Regions from separate parts of the Stenotrophomonas sp. PD6 genome, predicted to be linked through region 3. Evidence: predicted binding sites of a transcription regulator. Region 3 holds the regulator's gene; each other region holds the start of a gene.

Region 1 (4,302 bases), on a different contig from region 3:
AGCGCCAGGATGTTGGTCTGGAAGGCAATGCCATCGATCACCCCGGTGATGTCGCCGATGCGACGTGACGAGGCCGCAATGTCGTGCATGGTGGTGACCACCTGCGCGACCGAGGTGCCGCCCTGCGCCGCGATGCCGGCCGCATCCACCGCCAGCTGGTTGGCCTGCTGGGCCGACTCCGCGTTCTGGCGCACCGTGGCGGTCAGCTCCTCCATCGACGACGCGGTTTCTTCCAGGTGCGCGGCCTGGCGCTCGGTGCGCTCGGCCAGGTCGCGATTGCCCGCGACGATCTCGCCTGCCGCGCCATTGATCGCCCCGGTGGTCTGCTGGATGCGTGCCACGATGTCGGTCAGCTGTTGCACGCTGGCGTTGGCGTCGTCGCGCATCTGCGCGAACACCCCCTGGAAATCGCCCTGCATGCGTACGCCAAGATCGCCGCGGGCAAGGCCCGACAGCAGCGCCTGCAGGCCGGCGAGATTGCCCTGGAAGGTATCCAGAAGGCGGTTGATGCTCACCGCCAGGGTCAGCACGAAGCCCTGCTTGTCGTGCACGGCGATGCGCGCGTCGAGCGCGCCGTGTGCGGCGGCATCCACCAGCGCGGCCACTTCAGTCTCCACCGTGGTCTCCAGCGCGCGGCTGCGCCACTCCACGGCCGCACCCAGCAACTGGTCCTGGTCGAGAATCGGGTTGAGCACCAACTGGTAACGAATCCCGCTCTGTTCGATCTCGTGCGTGCTGCCCTGCCCGCGCTGCAGCTGCGCCACGCCGACGGCGAATACCGGGTGCAGCGCCTGTGCAGGTTGGTCGCGCCACTGCTCGGGGCTGCAGTCCAGCGCCTTGCACAGCGCCTGGTTGAGGAAGCCGATGCGCCCGTCCGGTTCCAGCACCATCAGCCCGGTCTGCGCGCAGTCCAGTGCCTGGCGCGCGCGGGTGTTGTCGCGCGCGGCCGCGCGCTCTGCCTCGATCCGGCTGCGCAGACGCTCCTGCATGTGCTGCAGGCGCTGCGCCAGTTGACCGAACTCGTCATGCGGGTTGTACACGGTCAGCGTCGTGTCCAGCCGGTCGTCGGCGATGTCCTCGGCAAAGCGCAGAGTGTCGGCGATCGGGCGCTTCACCGCATGCAGGGTGAGCAGCAGGGTTGCGATGAGCAGCGTGGCCACCAGCAGCAGGGTCAGCGCGAACAGCGCGGTCATCGCCCGCGCCTGGCCCTGAAGGCGACTGCGGGCCGCCTCAAGGGACGCGGCCTGCGTCTGCTGGAGCTGTGCCAGGCTCGGGGCGATCTGGTCGGCGGTGTCCGCCAGCGACTGGGCCTCCAGATCCAGACCGACACGGGCAGCGGTGTAGCCCAGCAGGGCGCCCTGATAGCCGTCCATCGCGGCACGCAGTGCCTCCTGCCGGTCGGCCGGCACGCCGGGCGCGGAGACGGCCAGATCGAACGGCAGCTTGGCCTCGCTGGCGCGGTCGGTATGCGCCGAATCGCCGGTCAGCAGCAACAGGGCCTCCTGTCGGCGGATGGCCTGCCACTGCGCGTCCAGCGCAGGGCGCTGCACACCGCCCAGTTCCGTTTCCATGGCGGCCGCCGCTGCCTCCACCTGCCCGCGCAAACCTGCGTCGCCCCGGCCCATCTCATCCACACGTGCGTTCAATGCGGTGATGCCGTCGGCGAACTCGCCGATGCGTGCGGCCAGCGCGTTCAGCGCCGGCGCGCTGCCGTTGCCGGCCGCGGCGCGCTGCAGCTCGGTCAGCGTGCTCTGCAGACGCTGCTGGGCCTGTTGCAGTGCCTGGCGGTCAGCATCATCGAAACTGGCCGCGTAACGCGTCTGCAGGCGACGAGCGTCGGCCACCTGCACCTCCAGCGCCGCCATCAGGCTGGTGGCCTGCTGGTGGGTGGCGAACGTATCGGCGGCGCGTTCGCTGTTGTACCGTGTCCACGCATACACGATGGCCACCAGCAGCAGGCCCGAGGCGCACGCCACCAGGCTGATTTTCAGCTTGCGGGCCACGCTGAGCCGGCGCAGCGCCGACAGCCCGCGCGACACGGCAAGCACGGCAGGAAGGGGCTCACCGCGACGGGTGAGGGACAGCAGCAGGCGGCGGGGGACGGCCGACATCACGGACTCCAGGCGGAATGACGCCTCTGTATCGGCCGCGTTTTCGAAGACTTTAGGGCCTCTTCTTCAGGCGGCCGCCCGGCGCCATCCACTGCGCATGTTGTAGCCCGCGCAGACGACCGCACGATGACGGCGGCGCGTGCCCGGAATCCCCGCATGGCGACGTCCGCCCGGCCTCGGCGGTGGCTTGATGCCATCACGACGGCAACGGAGGCATCCTGCGGACAGCCGTCCCGGACCCCGCCATGACCCGCACCGATGCATCACCCAAGCTGCTGCCGCCCTCGCGCTGGCGAACGCTGCCGCGCGGTTTCTACCGCCGCCATCCCACCGAAGTGGCGCCGGAACTGCTCAACAAGCTGCTGGTGCGCGACGATGGGCGCGCGGGTCGGATCGTGGAGGTGGAAGCCTATGCGGGCGACCAGGACCCGGCGGCACATTCCTTTCGCGGCATGACCGCGCGTACCGCCAGCATGTTCGGCGAATGCGGTCACCTGTATGTGTATTTCACCTACGGCATGCACTGGGGCAGCAATGCGGTGTGCGGCGAGGTCGGTCAGGGTTGGGGCGTGCTGTTGCGGGCGCTGGAACCCGTGGATGGCCTGGACCTGATCCGCGCGGCGCGCCCGGCGATCCGCCGCGACCGCGAGCTGGCCAGCGGTCCGGGGCGTCTGTCGCAGGCGATGGGCATCACCAAGGCATTCGATGGCGCCGACCTGGTGAAGAACGACCGTGGCATCCGCATCGTGTCCGATGGCCTGCTACCACCCGAAGATCCGGTAGCGGGCCCGCGCATCGGCATCCGGCGTGCAGTGGAGTTCCCGTGGCGCTGGCACGTGCGCGGGCATGCGCATGTGTCCGGGCCGGCGTCGGGACGACAAGCGTAACGACCAACGGTCGTTACCTACCGGGTAGCGCACGACCGTTGGTCGTGCGCGGTGCGCGCAACAGCGGCAACGGATCGTACGCGCCGTTGGCACCATAGATGCCCCAGTGCAGGTGCGGTGGCGTGCCGGCGGCGTTACCGCTGTCGCCCACATACCCCAGCACCGTGCCCTCCTGCACCACCTCGCCTTCCACCATATTGGCGCGCCAATCCTCCAGGTGCGCGTAGTAATAGCGCTCGCGCGCCGGCCCCACCACCCACACCTGGCGACCACCCAGGCCGGTATCCCGCACCGCCACCACCACGCCCGCCGTGGCACTGACCACGGGCGTGCCCCGCTTGGCGAAGATATCGATACCGGCATGGGTACGGTCGCGCCCACGCGGCGCGCCAAAGGTGTCGGCAATGCGCCGCGCCGCCACCCCCTCCACCGGCACGGGCAGCGATGTGGGCGGCGGCATGCGCGACAGTTCCCACATCGCGCGCGGTGCCTTCAACCAGTCACTGTTCCAGAGTGCCAACCCCGCGATGCCAAGCACCGCTGGAATCAGCAGCCACGCCAGCCAGCGACGAAACCTGCGTGCCGGCGAACGGCGTCGTGCCTGCGTGGCCTGCACGGAATCTGGATCAGCGTCTGTAGATGTCATCATGTGAAAAATAGTCGCACATCACGCGTACATGCCACATGCATGCACGCTCGATGCGCGTCGTCAGTTCGCCGCTTGCGGGGTTTTCTCCCGCAGCGGAATGCGCAGCACGCTGTCCGGGTGCCAGTCGATCTTCAGTGGTTCGACCGCATCGGCCACGGACTCGTCGCTGACGTCGCGGCCGGTGCCGTGGTTGACCTGGTGCTGCGCGTCCTTGAGCACGTCCACGATCACCAGCAGGCGGCTGCCGGCAGCCAGTTGCCGCCCGGTCATGCGCGTGCGCTGCAGGGGTAGCGTGGTCCAGCGGCCTGGCGTGAGCAGCTGGCGGCGGGTCATGTCGCGGGCGTAGCTGGCGCGGCCAACGAAGTAGGACAGCTGCATCACCCGCCCGTCCTGCATCAGCTCGTACAGCGTCACCGTCAGGTCGACGTCGCGCTTGTTGATACGGATCTTGAGATCCCCGGAGAAGCTGCCGACCACGTCGACCGGCGCGGGAAATGCGTCACTGACGAAGGCCAGGCCACCATCGGTCGGCACCCCATCGCGCACGATCGGATAGGGATAGTAGGAATGGCGCTGGGTGCTGCGATCCGCGAAATCCACCGTCTGGCTGATGGCATCGCGCTGGTGCGGCGCCTGTTCGCTCAGGCGGTAGCGG
Region 2 (4,302 bases), on a different contig from region 3:
ATTTGAGCGAACAGCGGATGGCCCTTGGCTCCTCTGATTTGGCGGGACGGTGCCGGTCTGCGGGGGACGCCGTGAACCCATCCATGGGGGCTCAGTCGCCGCATCCATGCGGCTCATGCCCCCGCAAACCGGCCCCGACCCGCCTTTGACAGTGTGTCGTTGCCAGGGGAAACGCGGTAGCGCCGGCCGTTGGCCGGCTCTTTGTTTCGGCCGATTTCATGCGTTACCGGGCGTTGATCGGTTCACGGCAGTTGTCTTGCGACGAACCCCACCTGCAGTGCGACAGTGCGCGGGGTCAACGGCGCGTGCGCTCGTCCCCGCTTTTTCCCTGGCCACCGATTACTGTCAAAGGCGGGTCGGGGTGGGTTTGCGGGGGCATGAGCCGCATGGATGCGGCGACTGAGCTTACATGGACGTACTTGCAGCGTCCCCCGCAAACCCGCACCGTCCCGCCAAATCGCGGATATCGTTGCCCACCGGCTGTTCGCCCAAAACCAACAGCAGCCGGGCAACGCCCGGCGTCACGACGCATCACGCAATCACGCCATCGCGAAAATCAGCGCGGCTGTTTGATCGGCAACACCAACCGGAACTTCGAGCCCTGGCCCGGCGTGCTGTCCAGATCGATGCGGCCGTGGTGCTTGTTGATGATGCTGTAGGAGATCGACAGGCCCAGGCCCGTGCCGCTGCCCACCGGCTTGGTGGTGAAGAACGGATCGAAAATGCGCTGGCGCAATTCCGGCGAAATGCCGCCGCCGGTGTCTTCGAACTCCACCCACACATGATCGCCATCCACCCCGGTGCGCACCGTGATCGTGCCGCGCTCGGCAATGGCGTGGCCGGCGTTGAGCAGCAGGTTCATATACACCTGGTTGAGCTCGGACGGCAGGCATTCCACCAGCGGCAGCTGGCCGAACTCGCGGTGCAGCGTCACCTTGTACTTGAGCTCGTTCCAGATGATGTTGATCGTCGATTCCAGGCCGGAATGCAGATCGACCAGCTTCCACGACTCGTCGCGGCCCGAATACGAGAAGTCTTTCAGATCACGCACGATCCGGGTGACCCGCTCGATGCCCTCGCGCGATTCGGCCATCAGCTGCGGCAGATCGCGGCTGATGAAATCGATGTCGAAGCGATTGCGGATATCGTCGATCTCCGGAATCAGCGCCTTCGGGTCCGGTGCGCGCAGCGCCCGCTCGTACGCCTCGATCACCGTGAACAGGCTGCGCAGGTATTCCTGCAGGCTGCCCAGGTTCGAGTGCACATAGCCGATCGGATTGTTGATCTCGTGCGCCACGCCGGCGGCGAGCTGGCCGATGGAGGCCATCTTCTCCGACTGCAGCAGCTTCTCCTGCGTGCCGTTGAGGCGCAGGTAGGCCTGGCGCAGCTCGGCGTGGCGCTGCTGCAGCTCGCGCTCATAGTCCTCCTGGCCCTCGATGCGGCGGAACAGCGCCAGGTAATGGCGCTGCCCGGCGTCGTCGTGCTGGTAGATGTGCGCGATCACCATGCGCTCACCCACCGGCAGGCTGCCGTTCCAGTGCCCGTGCTGGCGCGCGTGCTCGAGTGCGTCGGGCGGCAGCAACTGGCGCAGCCATTGTGCCGCGCCCACCTGCGCATCGCGGTCGGCCTGACCGAGCATCTCGCGCACGGCCGCGTTGGCCACCGCCACGCTGCCATCTTCGCGGAACAGGAGCACGCCTTCGTTGATCCGCTCGAACAGGGCAAGCAGGACCGGCTGCGGGGGCAGCGGCGCGGTGACAAGGGAAGTAGACACGGTCACGGTCACATCGGGCAGCCAAACAAGGCGCCCACTATATCCGTGTTGGAAAGATCCGGCGCCGTGTGCGCCCTGCCCGCCTCAGGCAACGGCCAGCGGGCGGCGGGTGTGCATCGTGTTGGATTGGCCCTTGGCGTCGTAGGCCGAGGACTCTTCGCTACGGCCCAACTGGCGCAGCGCCCAGTTGACCTCGCGGCGGCGGCGCGCCAGCAGCACGCCGTTGGCGCGGTTGCGCTCGGCCAGCTCTTCCAGCTTCGCGTTCTGCCCCACCGGCAGCGCGGCTTCCAGCGCACGCAGCGCTTCGAGCTTGGCACCGGTGGCGCGGATCAGGGCCTGCACGTCGTGCTCGACCAAGGCCTGGCGTTCCACGTCCAAGGCCTCGCTGAGGCGCTGCAATGGCTCGCTCATCGCCAGTTTCATCCCTGCAGCTGCTGGTCCAGCTCAAGCATGCGCGAGGCGATCGCGTCGGGATTGATCTTGTAGGTGCCGTTCTGCAGCGACTCGCGCACGGCCTGCACGCGGCTGGCGTCGATCGCCGGGGCCGTGCTCAGTTCGCGCTGCATCGCCTGCAGGCTGGTGGCCTCGCCGGTCAGCCGAAGGCTGTCGGCAGCTTCCACGGGGCGTGCCGGGGCATCGGTGCCGACGCTGGGCTTGGTCCCCGGCGCAATGCTGCGCAGATGGGCGGTTGCCTGCAGGTTGCCGTCGATTTTCTGGCTCATGGGTCTGTCCTGGAGTTGCGGTTCACAAGGGATAACGGCACGGGCACCGCCATCTTTAGGGGCTTTCGCGGTTTTTTTGCCGGTTTCCGCCCCGGATTCATATTTCTGGTCAGCGCGTCACAAAAACGTCGCCACTGGCCGCCACGGTACCCTGCACGATCTTGCGTGAAGACAGATTCTCTACCGAGACGCGTTCATTTTCACCGGCATCGGCCAGCGCCTTGCCGGCCACGCGGACCTCGACCCCACCAAAACGGGAGACCAGGGCCACGCTGTCACCCCGCCGGACCAGCCGCTGGGGTACCAGGTCGTTGGCCGACAGCAGGCTGCCGGCGCTCAGGGTGCGGCGGGCCACCCGGCCGACCGCCGCGGCCGGGTCGGCCAGGGCGGCACCGGCGATGCGGGCCACGTCGCGCTGTGCGGTAGTGATATCGGCCACCCCCAGCGTTTCTCCAGCGGCGATGCCGCGATTGAGGATCAGCACGGTCTGGTTGCGGCGCACCTTGACCGGCACGAACAGGCGCCAGCCGCCCGGGTCCGGGCAGCTGACCTCCACCGTACTTGTGCCGGTGGGCTGCGCACTCAGCGCCTGGCCGCACGCGGGCAGGCGCAGCGCCGAATCCAGCGTGGTGTCGCCCTCGCTGCCGGCCGGCAGGGTCGACAGCGCCGCGGCGCGGATGCTGTCCACCGGCTGCCAGCCGCCCGCCGCCCGGGCAGACGGCGGCGCCAGCGCGAACAAGGCAACAAGAGAGGTGGCGATCAGCAGGATACGCATGGCGGCTCCAGGGGCATGGCACATGCGCAGCGTCATGCAAGCGCCGTGCCGGAGTGCGCGGCGCGGCCGGGTGTGGCCCTGCCCTCAAGTGATCGCCCTGCGCGCCGATACCACCCCCATGTCACATGACCTGCTCAACCGCATCGACCAGCGCACACGCCTGGCTGGCCACAACCGCCTCGCCCTGCTGTTGTTCCGCCTTGGCGGACGTCAGCTTTTTGGCGTCAATGTGTTCAAGGTGCAGGAAGTCCTGCGCCGGCCGGACCTGTTCCAGGTCCCGGGCCTGCCCAGCCAGTTCGCCGGCGTTGCCGACGTGCGCGGCCGGTCGGTGCCGGTGCTGGACCTGGGGCTGGCCATCGGCCACCCGGAGCGTGAGCCGAACGCCGACACGGCGCCGGGCTACCTGGTGGTGACCGAGTTCAACCGGTCGATCCAGGGCTTCCTGGTCAGCGGCGTGGAGCGCATCGTCAACATCGCGGTGGAAGACATCCACCCGCCGCCGGAACTGGGGGCCGAATCGAGCTACCTGACCGCGGTGACCCGCTTCCAGGGCGAGCTGATCCAGGTGATCGACGTGGAAAGCGTGCTGGCCGACATCGCCCAGATCCGGGGCGAAGCCGTGCTGGACCCGGCCATGGCGCTGTCGCTGGTCAGCGATGCCCCGCAGCTGCAGGTGCTGGTGGTGGACGACTCGCGGGTGGCCCGCCAGCAGATCCGCAGCGTGCTGGACCAGCTGGGGGTGGGCGCGACCCTCCTTTCGGACGGCAAGCAGGCGCTGGACCACCTGCTGCAGATCCACGCGGCCGGCGAAAACCCGGCCGAGCGTTACGCCATGGTCATCTCGGACATCGAGATGCCGGCCATGGACGGCTACACCCTGACGACGGAAATCCGTCGTCACCCCGGCCTGGCCGGCCTGTACGTGCTGCTGCACACCTCCCTCTCGGGCGTATTCAACAACGCCATGGTCGAGCGGGTCGGCGCCAACGCCTTCGTGGCCAAGTACTCCCCGCACGAACTGGCCGATTTCG
Region 3 (4,302 bases):
TCGCCCCGGTCGACCCGCTGGAGGCCGGTGGCGTGATCGCCCTGGTCGGCCCGACCGGCGCCGGCAAGACCACCACGATTGCAAAGCTGGCCTCGCGCTTCGCCGAAGCCCATGCCGCCCGCGACGTCGCACTGGTCACCACCGACACCGGCCGCATCGGCGCCCGCGAGCAGCTGTACGGCTTCGGCCGCCAGCTCGGCATCGCCGTGCACGAAGCCAGCAGCGGCAGCGACCTGACCCAGCTGCTGGAGCGCCTGAAGGACTACAAGCTGGTGCTGATCGACACCGCCGGCCTGGGCCCGCGCGACCGCGCCCTCGCTGCCCAGCTGCAGTGGCTGCGCGCCGCACCGCAGATCCGCACCCTGCTGGTGCTGCCGGCCAACACCAGTTTCGGCGACATGGACGAGGTGGTGCGCCGCTTCAGCGCCGCCAACCCGCAGGGCGTGGTGCTGAGCAAGCTGGACGAGACCGGCCGCTTCGGCACCGCCCTGTCGGTGGCGGTCGACCACCGCCTGCCGATCACCTGGGTGACCGATGGCCAGGACGTTCCCGAAGACCTGCACCGGGCCAGTGCGGCCAATCTTGTACTTCGCCTTGAAGATTTGCGCCGCGCGGCCGATATGCCCTGCAACCCGGAGTTGAACCATGCCGTCGCGTGAGTATGCCAAGCTGACCCAGACCTTCCCCTTGTCGGCCACCCGCAGTGCGCCGCTGGGCCCGGTCCGTACCATCGCCGTCACCGGCGGCAAGGGCGGCGTGGGCAAAACCAACGTTTCGGCCAACCTGGCCGTGGCGCTTGCCGACATGGGCAAACGCACGCTGCTGCTGGACGCCGACCTGGGCCTGGCCAACATCGACGTGATCCTGGGCCTGCAGCCCAAGCTGACCCTGGCCGACCTGGTCGCCGGGCGCTGCACGCTGGAGGAAGTGATCCTGGAAGGCCCGGGCGGCGTGCTGGTGGTCCCGGCCGCGTCCGGTCGCCGGCACATGGCCGAACTGCAGCCGGCCGAGCATGTGGGCCTGGTCAACGTGTTCTCCGAACTGGAGCGCGACCTGGATTTCATGGTGGTGGACACCGCCGCCGGCATCACCGACGGCGTGCTGACCTTCTGCCAGGCTGCCCAGGACACCGTGGTGGTGGTCTGCGACGAACCGGCCTCGATCACCGACGCCTACGCGCTGATCAAGGTGCTCTCGCGCGAGCGCGGCGTGGACCGCATCCAGGTCGTGGCCAACATGGTGCGCGACCCCAACGAGGGCCGCGTGCTCTATGAAAAGCTCAGCCGGGTCTGCGACAAGTTCCTGGCCGACGTCTCGCTGAACTACCTGGGCTGCGTGCCGCAGGACGACTGGCTGCGCCTGTCGGTGCAGCGCCAGCAGCCGGTGGTGAAAGCCTACCCGTCCAGCCCGGCCGCGCAGGCGATCACCGAGATCGCCCGCCGCACCGCCCGCTGGCAGGCCCCGACCGAGCCGCGCGGCGGCGTCGAATTCTTCCTGGAACGCATCCTCAAGCAACGCGGGGTGACCGCATGAAAGGCGCCGCACAATACAAAGAGGTCCAACGCGCTGCCGCCAACGAGTGCATTGCCCAGCACTCGGACCTGGTCCGGCGCATCGCCCACCACCTGGCCGCGCGTCTGCCCGCCAGCGTCGAGGTCGACGACCTGATCCAGGCCGGCATGATGGGCCTGATCGAGGCCTCGCGCAGCTATGACGCCGACCAGGGCGCCTCGTTCGAGACCTACGCGTCGATCCGCATCCGCGGCTCGATGATCGACGAGATCCGCCGCGGCGACTGGGTGCCGCGCTCGGTGCACCGGCGTGCGCGCGATGCCGCCTCGACCATCCGCCGACTCGAGCAGAGCACCGGCCGCGCCGCCAGCGCCACCGAAGTGGCCGCGGCGATGGACATGCCCCTGCCCGACTACCTGCGCCTGATGGAAGACGCCGCACGCGGCCAGGTGCTGAGCCTGGAATCGCGCATCGAAGACCAGGGCGAACTGGACACCGTGGCCCAGGGCGGCCCGACCCCGCAGCAGGTGCTGGAGCGCGGCGAGTTCGGGCGTGAGCTGGGCAACGCCATCGGCCTGCTGCCCGAGCGCGAACAGCTGGTGCTCTCGCTGTACTACGAGCAGGAGCTGAACCTGAAAGAGATCGGCGCGGTGCTCGGCGTCAGCGAGTCACGCGTCTGCCAGATCCACGGCCAGGCAGTGCTGCGCCTGCGTGGCCGACTGAAGATCTTCGAGGCGGCCGACGCCGGCCTTGAAAACACTTGATACCGAGGAAAGTGCTTTGAACAAGAACATGCGTATCCTGATCGTCGACGACTTCTCGACCATGCGTCGTATCGTCAAGAACCTGCTGGGCGATCTGGGCTTCACCAATACCGCCGAAGCCGAGGACGGGCATGCCGCGCTGGCCCTGCTGCAGAGCCAGCCGTTCGATTTCGTGGTCACCGACTGGAACATGCCGGTGATGACCGGCATCGACCTGCTCAAGGCGATCCGCGCCGATGCCAAGCTCAAGACGCTGCCGGTCCTGATGGTCACCGCCGAAGCCAAGCGCGAGCAGATCATCGAAGCCGCCCAGTCCGGCGTGAACGGCTACATCATCAAGCCGTTCACCGCCGCGACCCTGGAAGAAAAGCTCGGCAAGATCTTCGAGCGCCTGGCGGCGAGTGCCTGATGGAAACCCTTCGCGACAAATCGGCGTTGGTGCAGCGCCTGCAGGATGCCCTGGCCGCGCTGGAAAGCGGTGACGAAGCCGGCTGGCGCCGGGAAATCGACGCGCTGGCCGCGCTGCGCACCCAGCCGATGATGGCCGGCCTGAACCGGCTCGCGCGCGAGCTGGGCCAGGCGCTGGGCGAACTGCCCACCCTGCCCAGCGAGGCCGGTGAGCTGGACGACGCCTGCGCGCGTCTGGACCACGTGGTGGCGATGACCGAACAGGCCACCCACCGCACCCTGGACCTGGCCGAAGAGTGCCGCGCGCTCACCGAACAGCTGCGTGCCAACGGGCTCAGCCCGGACCAGGACCAGCAGTTGGACCGCATCCGCCACAACCTGACCGAGATCGCGCTCACCCAGAGCTACCAGGATCTCACCGGGCAGATCATCCGCCGCGTGGTCGGCATCGTGCGCCGCGTGCACGAAGGCTTCGGCGCGCTCGGCCTGCCGCCGCCGGAAGACCCGGCCCACAAGCGCGACAACGGCCTGGCTGGCCCGGCCGTGAGCGGCCTGGACCGCCATCAGGTGTCGCAGGTCGACGCCGACGACCTGCTTTCCGATTTGGGGCTTTGAAACCATGAGTGCTGTTCCAGACGACATTGCCGCAGACTTCATCCTCGAGGCCCAGGAGATCCTGGATCGCCTCGGCGAACAGCTGGTGTCGCTGGAGCAGTCGCCCCAGGACAGCGACCAGCTCAACGCGGTGTTCCGCGGGTTCCACACGCTCAAGGGCGGTGCCGGCTTCCTCGGCATCCAGGCCATGGTCGAACTCTGCCACGCGGCAGAGGAAACGCTGGGCATGGCCCGCTCGGGCCAGGCCGTGCTGCAGGCACATCACTTCGATGCCGGCCAGCAGTCGCTGGACTACCTGCAGTCGATGCTCGATTCGGTCGCCGCCGGCACCGAGCCGGGCTACGCGCCGCCGGAGCTGATCGCGCAGTTCGACGTCAACGGTCCGGCCACGCCGGCACCACGCGCCGCTGCGGCCACCAGCGGTGAGCTGATCACCGACGACGAGTTCGAGGCCCTGCTCGACACGCTGCACGGCGGCGCCGCACCAACCGCCGTGACGCCCACGAAAAAGACCGACGACGGCCTGATCGGCGAAGACGAATTCGAGGCCCTGCTCGACCAGCTGCACGGGGGTGCCGCGCCGGGCAGCACGAGCATTGCCGCACCGGCACCGGCCGTTGCTCCGCGTGCCGCGCCGGCGCCGGCCAAGCCGGCCGCCAACAAGCCGGTCGCCGAAGCCGAACACACCGTGCGCGTGGACACCAAGCGCCTGGACGCCATCGTCAACCTGATCGGCGAACTGGTGCTGTCGCGCAACCGGCTCAAGACGCTGCGCGCGCGCCTGCACGACGAAGAGCTCGACCGCGCCGTCTCCACGTTGGACATCGCCACCGCACGCCTGCAATCGGCGGTGATGCGCACCCGCATGCAGCCGGTGGGCAAGGTGTTCTCGCGCTTCCCCAAGGTGGCCCGCGATGTGGCGCGCAACCTGAAGAAGGAAGTGGAGCTGGAACTGATCGGCGCCGAAACCGAGCTGGACCGCAACCTGGTCGAGGCGCTGGCC

Evidence for each region. Region 3 encodes FliA, which starts transcription of late flagellar genes. Its sites were predicted from a motif close to TAAAGTTTNNCNNNCNNNGGCCGATAA; they were not measured.
Region 1: ACOZHM_RS05775 (methyl-accepting chemotaxis protein) is a predicted target of FliA. The motif match lies at 2,140-2,166, and genes of this name have one in related genera.
Region 2: flgM (flagellar biosynthesis anti-sigma factor FlgM) is a predicted target of FliA. The motif match lies at 2,528-2,554, and genes of this name have one in related genera.

Annotation. Positions count from the first base shown of each region.
Region 1 is NZ_JBLZQD010000002.1:673,609-677,910, reverse strand. It holds gene ACOZHM_RS05775 (methyl-accepting chemotaxis protein) at 1-2,111, opposite strand, end outside; gene ACOZHM_RS05770 (DNA-3-methyladenine glycosylase) at 2,357-2,998, shown strand; gene ACOZHM_RS05765 (M23 family metallopeptidase) at 3,012-3,614, opposite strand; gene ACOZHM_RS05760 (CocE/NonD family hydrolase) at 3,708-4,302, opposite strand, start outside.
Region 2 is NZ_JBLZQD010000027.1:14,460-18,761, reverse strand. It holds gene ACOZHM_RS20270 (ATP-binding protein) at 557-1,780, opposite strand; gene ACOZHM_RS20265 (flagellar protein FlgN) at 1,859-2,191, opposite strand; gene flgM (flagellar biosynthesis anti-sigma factor FlgM) at 2,194-2,496, opposite strand; gene flgA (flagellar basal body P-ring formation chaperone FlgA) at 2,606-3,271, opposite strand; gene ACOZHM_RS20250 (chemotaxis protein) at 3,390-4,302, shown strand, end outside.
Region 3 is NZ_JBLZQD010000015.1:14,420-18,721, forward strand. It holds gene ACOZHM_RS16910 (AAA family ATPase) at 1-659, shown strand, start outside; gene ACOZHM_RS16915 (MinD/ParA family ATP-binding protein) at 646-1,533, shown strand; gene ACOZHM_RS16920 (RNA polymerase sigma factor FliA) at 1,530-2,276, shown strand; gene cheY (chemotaxis response regulator CheY) at 2,293-2,685, shown strand; gene ACOZHM_RS16930 (protein phosphatase CheZ) at 2,685-3,299, shown strand; gene ACOZHM_RS16935 (chemotaxis protein CheA) at 3,304-4,302, shown strand, end outside.